4 regions of the Streptomyces sp. NBC_01508 genome follow, and region 2 is predicted to be linked to each of the others. Evidence: riboswitches for the same ligand, from Rfam matches in the RefSeq annotation. Region 2 holds a riboswitch; each other region holds the start of a gene.

Region 1 (4,635 bases), 2.2 Mb from region 2:
CTCCAGCGCCACGGCGGCCAGTTCCTGCAAGTTCTCGATCCGCGTCTCGTCCTGCGGGTCGGTCGACGCCTGCAACTCCGCCAGATAGCCGGTCCGTTCCAGTACGGCCTCCAGGACCGTCGCCGGACCGGCGCCGGACTCCACGACCGTACGCAGCTCCTCCATCAGCGTGTTGAAGCGCTTCACCGCGTTCGACGAGCGGGCCGCCATGCCGTACGCCTCGTCCACCCGGCGCAGCGCCTGCGCGAAGGAGATCTTCTCCCGCAGCGAGAGCGCGTCGATCATCGCCTCGGCGCGGTCGCCGATACCCCGCTTGGGCACGTTCAGGATCCGGCGCAGCGGGACGCTGTCCTCCGGATTGGCGAGCACGCGCAGATAGGCCAGCACATCGCGGACCTCCTTGCGCTCGTAGAAGCGCACACCGCCGACGACCTTGTAGGGCAGGCCGACGCGGATGAAGATCTCCTCGAAGACACGCGACTGCGCGTTCGTCCGGTAGAAGACCGCGACGTCGCCCGCCTTGGCCTCCGACGCGTCCGTCATGCGGTCGATCTCGTCGGCGACGAACTGCGCCTCGTCGTGCTCGGTGTCCGCCACGTACCCGGTGATCCGGGCGCCCGCGCCCGCGTTCGTCCAGAGATTCTTGGGCCGCCGGCTCTCGTTGCGCTCGATGACCGCGTTGGCCGCGCTGAGGATCGTCTGCGTGGAGCGGTAGTTCTGCTCCAGCAGGATCGTCTTGGCGTCCGGATAGTCCTCCTCGAACTGAAGGATGTTGCGGATCGTGGCGCCCCGGAACGCGTAGATGGACTGGTCGGCGTCACCGACGACGCACAGCTCGGCCGGGTCGTGTCCCTCGCCCGAGGGGCCGACCAGCTCGCGCACCAGGGTGTACTGCGCGTGGTTGGTGTCCTGGTACTCGTCCACCAGGACGTGGCGGAACCGGCGGCGGTAGTGCTCGGCGACGTCCCCGAACGCCTGGAGCAGATGGACCGTCGTCATGATGATGTCGTCGAAGTCCAGGGCGTTGGCCTCGCGCAGCCGCGCCTGATACATCCGATACGCCTCGGCCAGCGTCTTCTCGAAGGGGTCCGTGGCCTGACCGGCGAACGTCTCCTCGTCGATCAGCTCGTTCTTCAGATTCGAGATCTTGGCGCTGAACGCCTTCGGGGGGTGGCGCTTGGGGTCCAGGTCCAGATCGCGGCAGACCAGGGCCATGAGGCGCTTGGAGTCGGCCGCGTCGTAGATCGAGAACGACGACGTGAAGCCGAGCCGCTTCGACTCGCGGCGCAGGATCCGCACGCAGGCGCTGTGGAACGTCATCACCCACATGGCGTTGGCGCGCGGTCCGACGAGCTGCTCGACGCGCTCCTTCATCTCGCCCGCGGCCTTGTTGGTGAACGTGATCGCCAGTATTTCGCCCGGATGCACACTGCGGGTGCCCAGCAGATACGCGATCCGGTGGGTCAGCACCCGGGTCTTGCCCGAGCCCGCTCCGGCCACGATGAGCAGCGGCGATCCGGTGTGCACGACGGCGGCGCGCTGCTCGTCGTTCAGCCCTTCGAGCAGCGCCGCCGGGTCCACGACGGTGCGCGGGGCGCCGTCGCGGTGGTACGGATCCCTGGGCGGGGGCACGTCGAACTTCCCTCCGAAGAGATCGTCGGGCACCTGCTCCGGCGCGGTGTCCTCGGGCGGCGGCGGAGGCTCATCGGCCGAGGGCTGGAGGTCCGCCAGGAAGCTGTCGTCAAAGAGGCTGCTCATCGCTTCCCGAGTCTAGGGTGCCGCACTGACAGCCCGCCGCCACATGGCCTCGCGGGGCCGCCCAGGAACGTTTACGCGAAAGGTCACGAAAATGTATCGGGCATATCGGCCATCGACCTTCACAGCGGCACCACAGGTTGGCTAGCGTGCTCGCCGAGGCGGTCCGTACTCCGTCGGCGATCAGCGCCGAGCGGGCGGCCTGCGCCGAATCCGGGCCTGCGCACAGCAGCCCGGAACCGGGGACCCACCATGTTCGACCGGGGTGAATCGGGCCGTAATTCCCGGCCCGTAGGGCAGCCTTCCGTTCCGCCCGAACCCGACAGCTAACCCGGTAGGCGGTCCACGGAAGGAGATGTCGACCTTGGCGTCGCATCGCAAATCGCGCACGCGCACCGCACTGCGCGGGAACACACCGGCCGTCGGCTTCACGACGGCCGCGCTCGCCTCGGTCACGCTGCTGTCGACGCAGAGCGCCACCGCCGCGCCGGCCGAGCCGAAGCCCTCGGTGGAAGAGGTGCAGAAGAAGGTCGACGACCTGTACCGGCAGGCCGGGACGGCGACGCAGCAGTACAACAAGGCGAAGGAAGCGACCGACACGCAGCGCAAGTCGGTCGAGCGAGTGCTGGACGACGTCGCCAAGAGCGCCGACAAGGTGAACGGGGCGCGGCGCGCCCTCGGTACGTATGCGGCGGCGCAGTACCGCGCGGGCGCGGTCGGTCCCACGGCCGCCCTGATGTTCGCCGACAGCCCTCAGTCGTACTTCGAGCAGACCCAGCTGATGGACCGGCTGACGGACCGCCAGCAGGGGGCCGTCGAGGACTTCCAGAAGGAGCAGCGGTCCGCGGCCAAGCAGCGCGCCAAGGCGACCAAGAGCCTGGAGACGCTGACTGAGTCGCAGGCGTCGCTCAAGGTCGGCAAGCAGAGGGTCCAGAACAAGCTCGCGGCGGCGCGGTCGCTGCTGTCGGAGCTGACGGCCGAGGAGAAGGCGGTCCTCGCCGAGCTGGAGCGCAAGAAGGAGCAGGAGGCGCGCCGCAAGGCCGAGGCGAAGGCCAAGGAGGAGGCGGCGGAGCGCAAGCGCCAGGAGGAGGCGCGGCAGGAGGAACAGCCGCCCGCCGCCGGCGGCGGCACCGACACGGGCACGGGCACGGGGGACACGGACGGTACGTACGCGGCCAAGGCCGAGAAAGTGCTCGCGTTCGCCCGCGCGCAGATCGGCAAGCCGTACGTGTGGGGCGCCACCGGCCCCAGTTCGTACGACTGCTCGGGGCTGACGGCCGCCGCCTGGAAGGAGGCGGGTGTCCAGCTGCCGCGTACGACCTGGGACCAGGTCAAGGTCGGCAAGCGCGTCGCCACGGCGGATCTGCTCCCCGGCGACCTGGTGTTCTTCTACGACGACATCAGCCATGTCGGCATCTACCAGGGCGACGGCAAGATGATCCACGCGCCGAAGCCGGGCGCGAACGTCCGTGAGGAGTCGATCTACTACATGCCGATCTACGGCAGCGTGCGCCCGGCCTGAGCCCGTTGGCCCCTGTTTCCGGGCCGGCTGCTCCTCGGGGCTCCCTTCGACCCCCTATGCGATCATGCGACAGATGTCCCTGGGGAGGGGCCGTCGCGGTGGTACCGACACCGTGGTGGTGACAGAAGGAGTCCGGCATGAACGCGGGTGGGGATCAGGGCGGTTCGTCCACGTCCGACGAGGAGTGGGAGCGATTCCTGCGGGAGTCGGCGGACGGCGTGCCCGACGCGCCCAAGGAGCCCTCGGCACGGGCCCGGATGGTGACACGGCGGCTGCGGGAGGAGCCCGCGCCCCCGGAGGGGTGGCGCACGCACCGGCCGGCCCGGCGGCCGAGGCGGCTGAAGGGCTGGTACGTCGTCGGGCTGCTGGCCTCGGTCGCGCTGCTGGCCGTGGCGCTGGATCCGGGGCGGGTCACCGGGTGGTTCGGCGATGACGGCGGGGCCGGAGGGCCGCTCGCCGCGGAGTCGGAGCGCCCGGACCAGGCACCGCCCATGGAACCGGCCGGGCTGCCCACGCTCGACGAACCGTTCAGGGGGTCGCCCGCGGCGCGCTGGGACAGCGGGACGGCCGGGATCACGCTGCCCGCCGCCAGGGCGACGGGGTGGATGAGCGAGGCGCAGGTGAAGGACGCGCTCGACCGGAGCCGTGACTTCCTCGCCGCGTCCGGTCTGGATCCGGCGGTGCTGCGGGGCGCGCGGCCGGCGGAGGCGATCGCGCTGATCAATCCGCATCAGAAGGACGTCCAGGACTATCTGGCGACCTCGTTCCGCGCGCCGAGCGAGGAGAACGACCCGCTGTTGCTCTTCAGCCGGTTCGACAAGGAGCACACCCGTGTCGTCGGGGACGTTGTCAAGACGCGGGGCCGGATCAGCTACCGGGAGGGCGAGCGCGGCGCCCTTCAGGTGACCGCCGACGTCACGTACGTCTACCCGGTCACACGGGCGGCGGCGGACAGCGGCGGCGACGACGAGGTCGCGCGCACGATCGTGCGCCGCGAGACGGTGCTGAACTGGGACGATCCCGCGAAGGTGATCACCGAGCGGGGGACCTTCTCCCTCGTTTCGTACAAGGCCCACATGACCAACGGCGGCTGCGACGCCCCCACCGGATACCTCGTCCCCGAGTACGGCACCGAGCGGCGGGCCACCGATGGCGGTGCCGCGGTGGATCCCTACGACCGCAGCGGGCCGGTGACCGAGCGGACGGGGAGCGTGGACGGGGGATGCGGGACGGCGACGCGGTCGTAGGCGGACCTGACCACCGCCGAGGCCGGTGCGCGGCCGGTGCGCGGCCGGTGCGCGGTCGGTGTCGTCGGAACGGTCATGTCCTGCCGGGAAGTGACCCGACGCAGGTAAGAG
Region 2 (4,635 bases):
TCCCCCGAGGTCCCCGCCCGCGCCGAGCCCGTCATGGACGAGGAGAGCAACTTCCCGCGCGGGCTCGCCATCCGGCTCTTCGCGTACCTCGTCGCCGGGCATGTCCTGGCCGGCTTCCTGTACCTGCTCTTCGAGGCGGGTGCGAAGGGCGGCTAGGGCCTGTTGCGAAAGTCCCGCCTGGCCGACGACGCCTGGCACGCGCACTCGCCGCGTTGTCGGAATCATCCAAGTACGTCCAGTACGAGAATGATCCTCCGCCTTGCGATCGCACGCACCAGACGCCGTCGGCCCCGCCCTTCGGGCGGACGGCGCTACTTTCGCAACACGCCCTAGGTCCTGTCCGGCGGATCTTCGGGGATCGGCCCGGGGCGTCCGGTTCGGTGCGTCGCAAGGCGGAGGATCGTGCTCGTACTGGACGTACTCGGATGCCTTCGAAAACGCTGTCAACGAAGCGAGGCGCCGTGCCAGGCGACCCGGGCCCCGAAGATCCGCCGGGCAGAGCCTAGGGCTGTGGCCGGGAGCGTTGACCGGGTTGCGCGGCTCTTGGGCCGCGCCTGTCCTCGATCGCCGGACGGGCTGCACATGCAGCCGTCCGGCGATCGAGGACGAACCGGCCCACCGGGCGGACCCGGTGAATCCTTCCGGTCACAGCGCTGGGCCGCGCATTGTGTCCCCTGTCGCAGGATGGGCGGGTACGGGTGTCAGCCCTCGTCGACGAGACGGCCCCGCAGCCGCTCGCGTGTCTCGTCCGTCAGCCCCAGACCGTCCGTGAGATAGCGGTCGACGCTGCCCCACGTCTCCTCCATCGTCGTGAAGGCCGTTTCGAGATACACGGCACGCGCGTCGAAGAGCGGGGCCAGCAGCTCCATCACCTCCGGTGAAGTCCCGCCGGGCGTCGGGTCGCTGCGGCGTACCTGGTAGCGGCGGTGCGGATCGTTCGACTTCAGATAGTCCGCCTCGATCGCGTCCCGCTCCACGCCCACGGCGAGCAGCGACACCGCAATGGAGAGCCCCGCCCTGTCCTTGCCCGCCGCGCAGTGCATCAGCGCGGGCAGGCTCTCCTCGGCCAGGGCGTGCAGCACGCGCCGGTGCTCGGCGGTGCGGTCCAGCACGATGGAGCGGTACGAGGCGGACATCCGGGCCACGCCCTTGCCGTCGTCGAGGATCGACCGCAGCTGGTCGAGATCGCCGTCGCGGACCATCTTCCAGAACTCGGTCCCGTCGGCCGGGTCGGTGAGCGGAATGTTCACATGGCGTACGCCGGCCAGTTCGACGTCCAGGCCGTCGAGCTTCTGGTCGGCCGCGTTGCGGAAGTCGAAGATCGTGTGCAGCCCCAGCGACGTGAGGAAGGCCGTGTCCTCGGCCGTGGCGTGCGCGAGATGGCCGCTGCGGAAGAGCCGGCCGTACCGTACGCGCCGTCCGTCGACGGTCGGCAGGCCGCCCACGTCGCGGAAGTTGCGTACACCGGCCAGTTCGGGCTCGGTCGGCGGGACCTGCTGCGGCACCTCGTGCGTCACGTGAGCTCCTCCGCGTCTGCGGTCGGCGCTCGTCGCCGACGCTGTCGCGGTCCGACCTTACGACATCGGTTCCCGCTGAATTCACTTCGCGAATAAGGCTTCTGTCCGTAATGCGCGATTACGCATCACGTGCCCTTTTAGGAGGGGATATGGGGGCAGATCGGCCACCGTTGGTGAGCCAGATCATATCCGTGACGGTGTGTGGCGGGACCCGGGAGGTGAATTGGGGCTGCGCACGGAATTCGAAGATCCGTATCCACGCAGGGTGACCGCGCGGGCCGAGCGATATTCGAGGGCGGATTGCCGGCGGAAAACGACGGCTTGTACGGGTCGGCCCACCCGGCTTACGGTCACCGCAATCCGAGCGGATCGCCGAATCCTGCCGCCGTTCGGAATCCGCATCCACCCAGCACTCATCCACGTGTGGCAGGAGCGGGGGACCCAGGTAGTACGCCGGCCGGACATCCGGACGGCTTGGGGTGAAGTCGCGTCACGGCGCGGCCGGGCATCTCCAGCCCGAACCCGACAGCTCACCTCGTAGGCGCCGGAGAGGAAATTCGACATGCCCGCAAAGGGTAAGCACCGTCGTCCGAGGACCAACCCGATCACGCGCGGAATCGTCGCCGCCGGAACGGGTGGCGCCGCCATCGCGATACCGCTCATCGGTGCCACGGGCGCCCACGCCGCCGAGCGGAGCGCCGTCCCGTCCGTGGCGCCGGAGCGCGCCGTGTCCGTCGCGCACACCGCCCCCGCCGCCCCCGCGCCGCAGACGGCCCAGCAGGCCGCCACCGCCAAGACCGTCAAGACGTACTCGGTCAGCGCGGGCGACTACCTCGCCAAGATCGCCGAGACCCAGAAGGTCAGCGGCGGCTGGGAGAAGCTGTACGAGGACAACCGCGAGGTCGTCGGCGACGACCCGTCGCTGATCCACCCGGGCCTGAAGCTCACCATCGGCGCCAAGGGCGAGTCGGCGTCCTCCGCGGGCAAGGCCGAGGCCACCCCGAAGAAGAAGACCGCCCCCGCGAAGCCGGCCCCCGCGAAGCCCGCTCCGGCCGAGCCCGCCCCGAAGGCCGACACCACGGCGAACCAGCCCGCGGCGCAGAGCAGCGGCACCGGCTACACGGCGCCCGTCGACGGCGGCACCTCCACCGCCTACCGCGCGGCCGGCGGCAGCTGGTCCAGCGGTTACCACACCGGCGTGGACTTCTCGGCCGCGTCGGGCACCACCGTCAAGGCGGTCGGCCCCGGCACCGTCGTCTCGGCCGGCTGGGCCGGGTCGTACGGCAACGAGGTCGTCATCAAGCACGACGACGGCCAGTACTCGCAGTACGCCCACCTCTCCTCGCTCGCCGTCTCGCCGGGCCAGAGCGTCGGCGGCGGCGACCGGATCGGCCTCTCCGGTTCCACCGGCAATTCCACCGGCCCGCACCTGCACTTCGAGATCCGCACCGGCCCCAGCTACGGCTCGGACGTCGACCCGCTGGCGTACCTGCGCGGGCACGGCGTCTCCATCTGAGCCGTTCGACCGCACCGAGAAGCTGAGAAAATGGCCGTTGGCCGGCACCCCGCGTGCCGGCCAACGGCCATTCCCTTATTCCGGCTTGAACGAATTTTTACCGGTGGTGTTTCTCACCGGCGTCAACCCCTTCTTACGGTCGCGTAGGTCACATACACGGGTGAAAGATGCTCTGTTGTGGCTGACGATTCGAGAACAGGAAGCAGAAACGCCTTCGGGTCGTACGCCGCCATCGGTGACAGCTTCACCGAAGGCGTCGGCGATCCCGGGCCCGGCGGAATGCATGTCGGCTGGGCGGACCGGCTCGCCGTGCTGCTCGCCGACCGGACACCGGACGGGGCGGCCGTCGACGACCCCGACCACGGGTCGTTCCGGTACGCCAATCTCGCCGTACGGGGACGGCTGCTCGACCAGATCGTGGCCGAGCAGATCCCGCGCGCCAAGGAACTCGCCCCGGATCTGGTCACGTTCTGCGCCGGCGGCAACGACATCATCCGGCCCGGCAGCGACCCCGACGACGTCGCCGAACGCTTCGAACGGGCGCTGGCCGACCTGACGAGCGCGGTCGGCACCGTCATGGTCCCCACCGGGTTCGACACCCGCGGCGTGCCGGTGCTGCGCCATCTGCGCGGCAAGATAGCCACGTTCAGCGCGCACGTCCGCTCCATCGCCGACCGCTACGACTGCCCGGTCCTGGACCTGTGGTCGCTCAGATCCGTCCAGGACAGACGCGCCTGGAACGGCGACCGCCTGCACCTGTCACCCGAGGGCCACACCCGCGTGGCCCTGCGCGCCGCCCAGGTCCTCGGCCTCGACGTCCCCGCCGACCCGGACCAGCCGTGGCCACCTCTGCCGCCACGCGGCACACTGGAGGTGCGCCGCGACGACATGCAGTGGGCGCGCGAATACCTGGTCCCCTGGATTGGCCGCCGCCTGCGCGGCGAATCCTCGGGCGACCACACGGTCGCCAAACGCCCGGATCTGCTGCCGCTGACACGTCACTGATGACCCGTCACCGAATCGCCGGCGACGGCCGGTATCCGTTCCAGGACGCCGCCCGCGAAGACGTCGTACAGCGGCAGCGTCTCAAGGTGGACATAGCCGATGTGGCAGTCGCAGGCCGCGAGGGGGCACGTGCGTGGTTCGAGGGCTGTGCGGTACGAGCCGTCGTAGAGGTTGCCCAGTTCGGCCGGGACGAAGTGGCAGCGGCGGACCGTGCCTTCGCCGTCCACCGAGATCACCGATTCGCCCGTCCGGCACGGCAGGCCGGCCGAGCTGTGGGGGTGGCGGCTGTACGGGAACAGGGGGTCGACCGACGTCCAGTCGGCGGCCTCCGGGTCCGAATAGGTGCGGCCCTGAGCCGCGTTGACCCACAGGTAGACGTGTTCGGGGAGGTCGGCGCGGAGGCGGCGGGCGTGGTCGAGGTGGTCGGGGAAGCCGACGATGCCGACGCTGAAGCGGATGCCCGCGGCGCCCAGCTCGCGGCACTTGGTGAGGAAACGGTCGTACGGCGTCTGACCGGGGTGGTACGTGCACCACAGGGCCAGCTTGGCCGGGTCGGTGGACTTCAGCCAGTCCGTGCGGCAGCTGAGGTTCGTCTGG
Region 3 (4,635 bases), 4.4 Mb from region 2:
CAGACGCTGGATGTACGCGTCGTCCTTGAGGCGGGCCCGCTCGTCGCGCAGCTCCTCGACCCGCTGCCCGGCCTCGCGCGTCAACTGCCGCTGATCCGCGATCTCGCCGCGCTGCGACACGTACTGCCGCATCGGGTAGGCGAGGGCGACGATCAGCGAGCAGACGACGAGGACGAGGAACGCGGCGCGTCCGGTGAGCCGGGAACGGCCGGCCGGCCGGCGGGTCTGCCGGCGGGTCTGCGAGCGATAGACGCGGGCGGCGGTCTGCTCGCCCAGGATCCTGATCTTGGTCGCGGTGGAGAACCGGTCCCGGTTCGCGGCCATGGTCCCGCCTCCCTCAGAGGTTGAGCCGGCCTCGTACCTCTGTGCCTCGTACCTCTGTGCCTCGTACCTCTGTACCGCCGTACTGCCTCTGTACGCGCGTACGTCCCCGGACACGGTACGGGACCGTGGCCGGGGACGGCCGTAGGACGGGCGCTGTTGGTCAGTCCTTGAAGAGCGGGTCAGTCCTTGAAGCGGGGGAACGCGCTGCGGCCCGCGTACACGGCCGCGTCGTCCAGGATCTCCTCGATACGCAGCAGCTGGTTGTACTTGGCGACGCGCTCGGAGCGGGCCGGGGCGCCGGTCTTGATCTGGCCGCAGTTGGTGGCGACGGCCAGGTCGGCGATCGTGACGTCCTCGGTCTCGCCGGAGCGGTGCGACATCATGCACTTGAAGCCGCTGCGCTGCGCCAGCTCGACGGCGTCCAGGGTCTCGGTCAGCGAACCGATCTGGTTGACCTTGACGAGCAGGGCGTTGGCCGAGCCCTCCTCGATGCCACGGGCGAGGCGCTCGGGGTTGGTGACGAAGAGGTCGTCGCCGACGATCTGGACCTTGCCGCCCAGCTTGTCGGTGAGGACCTTCCAGCCGGCCCAGTCGTCCTCGAAGAGCGGGTCCTCGATGGAGACCAGCGGGTACGAGGCGACAAGCTCCTCGTAGTACTCGGTCATCTCGGCGGCCGAGCGGGACTTGCCCTCGAACTCGTACGAGCCGTCCTTGTAGAACTCGGAGGCCGCCACGTCGAGCGCGAGCGCGATGTCCTTGCCCGGGGCGTAGCCGGCTTCCTTGATGGCCACGAGGATCAGGTCGAGCGCGGCGCGGTTGGACTCCAGGTTCGGCGCGAAGCCGCCCTCGTCGCCGAGGCCGGTGGAGAGCCCCTTCTCCTTCAGGACCTTCTTCAGCGTGTGGTAGACCTCGGCACCCCAGCGCAGGGCCTCGGAGAACGACTCGGCGCCGATCGGCGCGATCATGAACTCCTGGATGTCCACGTTGGAGTCGGCGTGCGACCCGCCGTTGAGGATGTTCATCATCGGAACGGGCAGCAGGTGCGCGTTCGGGCCGCCGAGGTAGCGGAAGAGCGGCAGGTCGGACGCCTCGGAGGCGGCGTGGGCGACGGCCAGCGAGACACCGAGGATGGCGTTGGCGCCGAGCGAGGACTTGTCGGGCGTGGCGTCCAGGTCGAACATGGCCTGGTCGATCAGGCGCTGCTCGGTGGCGTCGTAGCCGACGAGCTCCGGGCCGATCTGCTCGATGACGGCGAGGACGGCCTTCTCGACACCCTTGCCCTGGTAGCGGTTCTGGTCACCGTCGCGGAGTTCGAGGGCCTCGAACGCGCCGGTGGACGCACCGGAGGGAACAGCAGCACGGCCGGTGCTGCCGTCGTCGAGGCCGACCTCGACCTCGACCGTTGGGTTGCCTCGGGAGTCAAGGATTTCCCGGGCTACGACGACGTCGATGGACGGCACGAGCATCTCCTTCTGGGATGTGACGCGTTGGTGCGGGGCCTCATTGGCCCTGCGGCATGAGCCTAACCGGCTCCCGGGTGCCGGTCGGCCGATGCCCGCCCGCTGGGACGAAAAGAGTCCGGAATGCGGGGTGCGCCACGAATGTCCTGAGACTGGTGCGGCGGTCGCGCTCCGGGCCTGGGCGGCGCCTCCGGGCCTGGGCGGCGGACAGGCCCCGGCCCTGACCCGGTCCGGCCCTGGCCCCGGTCCGGCGCGTCCGGGGGGAGTAAGGCGCGCCGGGCCGGGGCTCAGGGTCAGGACTCAGGTCAGGACTCACGGCTCGGGTGGGAGCCGGGTCCGGGTCCGGGTCCGGGGTTCGGGGAGGCTCAGCTCAGGTGGAGCTGCTGGCCCGGGAAGATCTCGTCGGCGTCCTCGACGATGTCCTTGTTCAGCTCGAAGAGCTTCTCCCAGCCGCCTTCGACCTTCTCGGCCTCGGCGATCTTGGAGAGCGTGTCGCCGCCCTTGACCTTGTACTCGCCGTCGCCCTTCTCGACCGGACCACGCGTCTCACTGCGCGAAGCGGGCTGCTCCCGCTCGGCGCGCGGCGCGGACTCCTGCTTCGGGGCCGCCTCGGGGGCGGCCTTCGGAGCCGGGGCCTGCTGCTGCGGGGCCTGCTGCTGGGCGGAGTCGTCCGAGCCGGCGTCGTTCGCGGCGTTGGACAGGCCGACGCCACAGCTCGGCCAGGCACCCTTGCCCTGGCCCGCCAGGACCTTCTCGGCGATCTGTATCTGCTGGGACTTCGAGGCCTGGTCGGCGGTGGACGCGAAGGCGCTGCCACCGAAGGCGGCCCAGGTGGAGGCGGAGAACTGGAGACCGCCGTAGTAGCCGTTGCCGGTGTTGATCGACCAGTTGCCGCCGGACTCGCACTGGGCGACGGTGTCCCACTCGGAGGTGGTGGCCGCGGAGGCGGAGGTGGCGCCGATCAGCGGGGCCGCGACAGCGGCACCGGTGATGCCGGCGAGCGTGGCGTAACGGACGGCCTTGGACGGACGGCGGTGCTTGGCCTTGCCGGACTTGCTGGAAAACAGCATGCGAAATCTCCTCACCGACGCCTACGAGGTGAGCTGTCGGGTTCGGGCCAAGTGAGTTGCCCGGCCGTGCGACCAGGGAACGTCTTCACGTCCCCCTGCGCACGGCTGCACCCCGAGCCGGCCGTTGTGACCGGCGCTTACCTGTGGGTCCCCCGCTCCTGCCTTCGGCGCTTGCGCGACGACTACTCCCCCCGACCGACGGCAGGATTCGGCGTGACGGTCGACGGTGCCCGCGGTGCGAGCGGTTCAGACCGTAAACACAGACATCCCGGATGTTCAAAGAAGGAACATCCGGGATGATTCGCCCATCTTGCCGTGAGGAAACCTCTGTTTACGCAGGTCGGGGCGGAGACGGTGCGAGCCGCCGGGCGACCCGCACCAGTTGAGGCGAAGAGACGCTTGTCTCACTTGCCCAGATACGGACATAGACCGCTTAACTACCCCTGATTTACGGTCAGATCGAGGTTCTGGCCCGGCAGGATGAGGTCGGCGTCCGAGCCCACGGCCTCGCGGTTCGCCTCGTAGAGCGCGGGCCAGCCACCCTCCACCTTCTGCTCGCCGGCGATGGCCCACAGGTTGTCGCCGGAGCGGACGGTGTACGAGTCGTCGTCGGCGGCGTCCGCGGCGTCGCCGTCGCGTGCGGAACCGTCACCCCGTGAGGCATGACGACCGCTTTCTCGCTCTTCGTCCGCCTTGCCGGACTTGCCCGCCTCGGTCGAGCTGTCGGGGCTGTCGGGGCTGTCGGGGCTGTCGGCGCCGCTACCGGTACCCGCGCCGGCCTCGGCCTCGGCCTCGGCGGACTTGCCGGGCTCGGGCGCCGCGTCGCCGCGGTGCTTGCCCTGGCCGGTACTGGGCTCCGTACCGGATTCCGCGCCCGGCTCGGTGCTGGGCTCCGTGCTGGGCGTCTCGGCGGCGGAGTCCCGGCCGAACTGACCGGAGGGGGGCGCCGACTCGGGAGCGGGGGGCAGGACGGCCGTCTCGGTCGGCTCGGGCTCCGGGGGCGTCTCGGGCTTCTGGGTGGCATCACCGGCGGCCCCGGCGTCCGGAGCCGTACCGGCGTCCGCTGTGAGGCCCGTGATCAGCGCGCAGGTCGGCCACGCGGTCGGCCCCTGCGCGGCGAGGATCTTCTCCGCCACGGCTATCTGCTGGCTGCGGCTGGCCTGGTCGGCGGTGGGTGCGTACGCCGTACCGCCGAAGTCGCTCCAGGTCTCCTGGGAGATCTGGAGTCCGCCGTAGAACCCGTTACCGAGGTCGGCGCTCCACATGCCGCCGCTCTCGCAGTCGGCCACCCGGTCCCAGGTGGCGGCGTCTGCCGCACTGGCGCTGGTCGCGCCGAGCAGCGGGATGGCGATCGCCGAGCCTGTCACCCCTGCCGCGACGACAATGGCGGGGGCTTGACGGGGCCGACGGTGCCGGCCGTTCCCGGAGCGCATGCGGTTGCCTTCCGTGAGACTGCTGGAGCCTGAAACCTGAATCCTGAAGATGTGACGGCTGAGACGGTCGTGAACGTAGCGGTACTCGAACGTCTGTCACAAGTCGATGCAGCGCAGATCACGTGAAAGTCACAGTCTTGACGATCCGTCAGTCACGCACCGCTGTGAACTGCACCGGCAGCGTGCGCAGTCCACGCATGATGAGCCCGCCACGCCACCGCAAATCGGATGGATCGACCGCAAGTCGCAAGTCGGGCAGCCGAGTCAGAAGGGTGCCGAGCGCGGCCTGCCCCTCCAGCCGGGCGAGCGGCGCGCCGAGGCAGTAGTGGATGCCGTGGCCGTATCCGA
Region 4 (4,635 bases), 610 kb from region 2:
GACAACGGGAGCGGCACCGACGAGAGTTGAGGCGGCGAGGGCGCTGACGACAGCGCACGCCGCGAGGGTGTTGGACAGTCTGGTGCGAGAGCGGGAAATTCTCATGGGGCCCGGACAGGTCCTTTTCGGGATGGATGGAGCACGTGGCACGGCGGCGCCGCACCCGGAGCGAATGACTACTCGCAGTAATCATGCTGAGGGTGTTCGCGAGCAAAGGTCCAGGAGAACGGGCGATTTTGGCTCTATGGAGGTAACAGCCAGTTGATAGGGTTCGCGCCCCGCGTGAGCGCCCGGCGCGTGAAGCGCCCGCCGCCCGGCCCGATCCTGTCCGCGCCGCCCCGCGCCGCGGCCGAGCGTGGAGCGACCCCCCCCGTACATCGGGTACGAGGCCGAGGCCGGCCGCTACCAGGGCACCCTGGTCAAGGCCGACGCCGTACGCGCCTTCGGGCACACCAACTTCGCCAGCGAGTCCTCCGGCCGTAAATCGGTGCGGCTGGACAGCACCGGGGAGTGCGTGGAGTTCACCTCGACCAACGCATCGAACTCGATCGTCGTACGCAACTCGATCCCGGACGCGCCGGGCGTGACGCAGGTGGCACCCCCGGCGGCCAGGCCCGCCGAGTGCACCTCGATCACCGAGTGCGGGGCGGTCCCCGACGACGGCAACGACGACACCAAAGCCGTCCAGGCGGCGGTCACCGCCGACCAGAACGGCGACATCGCGTGCGTCTGGATCCCGCAGGGCATGCGTATCCGCAACACATACGCCGACGGCATCAACTTCACCAACGGCACCCGCAATTCAAAGGTCGACAACTCGTCCTTCCGTACCACGGGTGACGATTCGCCCGCCGTCTGGGCCAATCGATACGTCAAGGATCCGGCGGTGGACATCGCGCATGACAACTCGTTCACCAACAATACGATCCGGCTGCCCTGGCGGCCAACGGCGTCGCGATATACGGCGGTTGGCGGTTGCGGAAACAAGGTCCACAACAATTGGATCGCCGATACCGCCAACTACCCGGGAATCATGCTGGCGACCGACCACGAACCGCTGCCTTTCTCGGGCGAGACCCTGCTCCCCGGAAACGCCCTGCACCGTACGGGCGGCGCTTTCTGGGACGAGGGCCAGGAGTTCGGCGCGATCACCATTTTCCCGGCGAGCCGGGACATCATCGGGGTGAGGATCAGGGACACCGAGATCTCCGACTCGACGTACGACGGCATCCAGTTCAAGAACGGTGGCGGCAACGTACCGGACGTCGAGATCAACAACGTGTCGATCGACAGGTCCAACAACGGCTCCGGCATCCTCGCGATGAGGGGAGCCGTACGGAAGGCGCGCCGTCATAAATTCGTTATCGGTCATCCGTGATTCGCGACGGCTGGAAAATACTTATTTGTCCGCTTTTCGGGTGTGGGTGATATGCGTATCCAGCAACCAAGTTGTCCCTTTCTGGGTGGTGTTGTCGTTGAACGGTTGCGCCGCTCTCCCGTGATGTGTGTCACAAGCGCGGTGGGTCGCGGCTTCCCCGCCTCCGCCCACCTCCCGTGCGGGAAGGGAAAGTTGAGGCGTGTACCGCCGGGCGGGAATTCGAATTGATCTCCGCCCGGTCTGTCGAATGGCAGGGTGCGGTGAATTCAGGACTTGTTTCGCCCGGACGTTCTCGCTTACGTTCACCTCATTCCGGGCGGAACGCCGAATCCTGCCGCCGTCCGGAAACCGCACTCACCCATTCACGTACGGCAGGAGCGGGGGACCCAGGTAAGCCGCCGATCCGGCATTTGCCGGACCGGCTTGGGGTGAAGCCGCGCCCACAGCGCGGCCGGGCATCTCCCGCCCGAACCCGACAGCTCACCTCGTAGGCGACGGAGAGGATCTCGTCATGCCCGCAGAGGGTAAGCACCGCCGTTCCCGTACCAGCCCGCTCGCCCGCCGCCTCATCGCGGCCGGCACGGGCGGTGCCGCACTCGCCCTGCCTCTGGTGACCGCCACCACGGCGGGCGCCGCGCCCGCCCCGCGGCAGGCCGTCACCGCACCGTCGGCCGTGAACGCCGTCAAGGCGGTCACCCACACCGTCGCGGAGGGCGAATCACTCGCCAAGATCGCGGACGCCCGTTCCGTGAGCGGCGGCTGGAAGGCGCTGTACCAGACCAACCGCGACGCCATCGGCGACGACCCGTCGCTGATCCGCCCCGGCCTCACGCTGAAGCTCTCGGGGAAGCCCAAGGCGGCCCCGACCGCCTCGACCGCGGACGCGTCGGCAGCCAAGACCACCGAAGCCGTCCAGACGGCCGCCAAGTCGTACACCAACGACCTCGACGGCTGGATCCGGGAGGCGCTGGACGTCATGGCGCAGAACGGCATCCCCGGTTCGTACGACGGCATCCACCGCAACATCATGCGCGAGTCCGCGGGCAACCCGCAGGCCATCAACAACTGGGACTCCAACGCCGCGGCCGGCATACCGTCGAAGGGCCTGCTCCAGGTCATCGACCCGACCTTCGAGGCATACCACGTGCCCGGCACGTCGACCGACAGCTACGACCCGGTCGCCAACATCACGGCGGCCTGCAACTACGCGGCCGACCGCTACGGCTCCATCGACAACGTCAACGGTCCCTACTGATCGGCGACATCCCCACATCGCGCGGCTCTCGGGCCGCACCTCCTCGGACAGCCGGCGAGGCCACACACGTGGCCTCGCCGGCTGTCTGTGTGAGAACTGCCGGAAGGCGGTCGTCGTGGGGCAGTTGTCGTGGGGCGGCTGTCCGAAGGCGGTTGGCGGAGGCGTTTTGTGACGGCCTCATTGAGGATGGGTGAGGATTCGGGGGTGGTTCCGGTATCGAAGGGAGTCGGCCTGGCGCCTCGTCGGCCGGGTGGTACGTCGGCGAACGGCCGCCGGTCGGCACCGGCGGGTCCACGGGCCGGTCCCCGCGACGAGAACACCACCCGCTGTCACTCTCCGGCCTGGTGGTAGCGTGCGCGGGATCAGCGCCGATGCGCGTGTGAGCAGGCAGAGTTGGACGTAGGGGGAGCTGCCGTGACGGCTGATCTTGGAGTAGGCCCAGGAGTCCTCAAGCAGGGCGCCAAGGACATTCTTGAAGTCCTCAAACCGGTCAAGAAGGTGGACCTGAGCGACCCGGCCGGGCAGGCGACGTCGCTCGGGGACGATGGCGCGGCGGCGGCACTGGTGACTTTCTGTGCGACGTGGGAGTCGGGATCCGGGTTCCTCGCCGACTGTGCGGCGACCCTGGCCGATGGACTGAACAAGGCCAACGGCAACTACGAGGAAACGGACAAGGCCATCCGTGACGCGGTCAAGTCCGTCAAGACGGTACTGACCTAGCCGCAGTCCTGGCCGCAGCCACCGCCGCAGCCACAGTCCCGGCCACAAGCCACAGTCACAGGCACGGACACACGAACGGGGAATCCGCACACATGGCAGGCACGCTCGGGTCGACGACGGACCCGAAGGCTCTCATACCGGGAGACGTCGGCAAGCTCGGCGATCTTGAGATCGCCCTCAACAAGTGGTCGAACAAATTCGAAGGAATCGGCGACGGCCTGCGTGACGTGCGCGTCAAGGGCTGGGTCGGTGAGGCCAGCGAAGCCTTCTGGCCCACCCTCGGCAAGGAGAAGACCAACTGGTACTTCGCGGGCGACGCGATGTCCGGGGCCTCCAAGGCCATCCGCTCGTACTCCACCACGCTGACTTGGGCGCAGGGCCAGGCCGGTACCGCGATCGACACGTGGAAGACCGGGGACCACGCAGGCGCCGAACAACTGCTGAGCACCGCGCGCAAGCAGCTCAAAGAGGCGGCCACGACGCTGACCACGAAGCTCAACGACCTCGCGGGGAGTGCCAAAGGCAGCCCTGACTGGCTCGTGACGGTCAGGAGCGGGGTGGACGCCAAGGCGTGGGCCGAGGCGCACGGCGTCGCCAAGACCGCCATTTCTCCTACGGCTTGGGCCAGGGAGGACAAGCGATGGGTGACGGACGAGGCGAGCCACTGGCGTCGCAGGGAGAAGGAGTTCGGCAAGGACGCGGACAACAACTGGTATCTCCGTAACCAGGCCGCTCAGGACGGTGACCCACCCCCGGCCGACAGGAAGGCCGACGTCAATATCAAGATCGCCGAGTGGACGGGCAAAGCCAGTGCCTGGGAGGCCGGCACCACCGGTGAGACGACAGCGGGTGGTGTCAAGCTCAAGGGCGCGGCCAGCGTCCAGACGCTTGGGGTGGACGGCTCGGTCGGTGCGAGTGTCACCAACGGCCAGTTGCAGGCCGGCGCTTCGGGGACCGCGTACCTGGCGCAGGCATCGGCGAGCGGCAGCGCGCAGTACGGCATCGTCGGCGCGCAGGGCGAGGCGAAGGGCTTTGTGGGTGCCGACGCCGCGGTGAAGGTCTCCGGCGGCAAGGACGGAGTGCACGTCGGAGCGGAGGCGTTCGCCGGAGCCAAGGCCACCGGGTCCCTCTCCGCCGATGTCGCCGGGGTGGGCGCCGGTGTCACCGGCGAGGCATGGGCGGGCATCGGCGCCGAAGCCAATGTCGACGTGGGCATGACGGACGGCAAGTTCACCATCGGCGGAGATCTCGGGGTCGGTCTCGGCGTCGGCGGTAAGGTCGG

Evidence for each region. Region 2 has a riboswitch for cyclic di-AMP ahead of OG700_RS04360 (peptidoglycan DD-metalloendopeptidase family protein). Riboswitches for the same ligand answer to the same signal wherever they lie in the genome.
Region 1: another riboswitch for cyclic di-AMP. It lies ahead of OG700_RS14200 (NlpC/P60 family protein); the one in region 2 lies ahead of OG700_RS04360 (peptidoglycan DD-metalloendopeptidase family protein).
Region 3: another riboswitch for cyclic di-AMP. It lies ahead of OG700_RS24825 (transglycosylase family protein); the one in region 2 lies ahead of OG700_RS04360 (peptidoglycan DD-metalloendopeptidase family protein).
Region 4: another riboswitch for cyclic di-AMP. It lies ahead of OG700_RS07020 (transglycosylase SLT domain-containing protein); the one in region 2 lies ahead of OG700_RS04360 (peptidoglycan DD-metalloendopeptidase family protein).

Annotation. Positions count from the first base shown of each region.
Region 1 covers NZ_CP109419.1:3,119,700-3,124,334, forward strand. Annotated here, with positions in the region: gene OG700_RS14195 (ATP-dependent DNA helicase) at 1-1,758, opposite strand, end outside; cyclic di-AMP (ydaO/yuaA leader) riboswitch at 1,951-2,112, shown strand; gene OG700_RS14200 (NlpC/P60 family protein) at 2,111-3,277, shown strand; gene OG700_RS14205 (hypothetical protein) at 3,415-4,524, shown strand.
Region 2 covers NZ_CP109419.1:940,144-944,778, reverse strand. Annotated here, with positions in the region: gene OG700_RS04370 (DUF6126 family protein) at 1-156, shown strand, start outside; gene OG700_RS04365 (tyrosine-protein phosphatase) at 702-1,505, opposite strand; cyclic di-AMP (ydaO/yuaA leader) riboswitch at 1,918-2,076, shown strand; gene OG700_RS04360 (peptidoglycan DD-metalloendopeptidase family protein) at 2,080-3,033, shown strand; gene OG700_RS04355 (SGNH/GDSL hydrolase family protein) at 3,211-4,038, shown strand; gene OG700_RS04350 (STM4011 family radical SAM protein) at 4,032-4,635, opposite strand, start outside.
Region 3 covers NZ_CP109419.1:5,313,226-5,317,860, reverse strand. Annotated here, with positions in the region: gene OG700_RS24835 (septum formation initiator family protein) at 1-324, opposite strand, end outside; gene eno (phosphopyruvate hydratase) at 504-1,790, opposite strand; gene OG700_RS24825 (transglycosylase family protein) at 2,150-2,854, opposite strand; cyclic di-AMP (ydaO/yuaA leader) riboswitch at 2,858-3,034, opposite strand; gene OG700_RS24820 (transglycosylase family protein) at 3,292-4,221, opposite strand; gene OG700_RS24815 (cytochrome P450) at 4,436-4,635, opposite strand, start outside.
Region 4 covers NZ_CP109419.1:1,550,978-1,555,612, reverse strand. Annotated here, with positions in the region: gene OG700_RS07030 (galactose oxidase-like domain-containing protein) at 1-105, opposite strand, end outside; partial or broken gene OG700_RS07025 (hypothetical protein) at 371-1,333, shown strand; cyclic di-AMP (ydaO/yuaA leader) riboswitch at 1,724-1,885, shown strand; gene OG700_RS07020 (transglycosylase SLT domain-containing protein) at 1,890-2,633, shown strand; gene OG700_RS07015 (hypothetical protein) at 3,048-3,353, shown strand; gene OG700_RS07010 (putative T7SS-secreted protein) at 3,446-4,635, shown strand, end outside.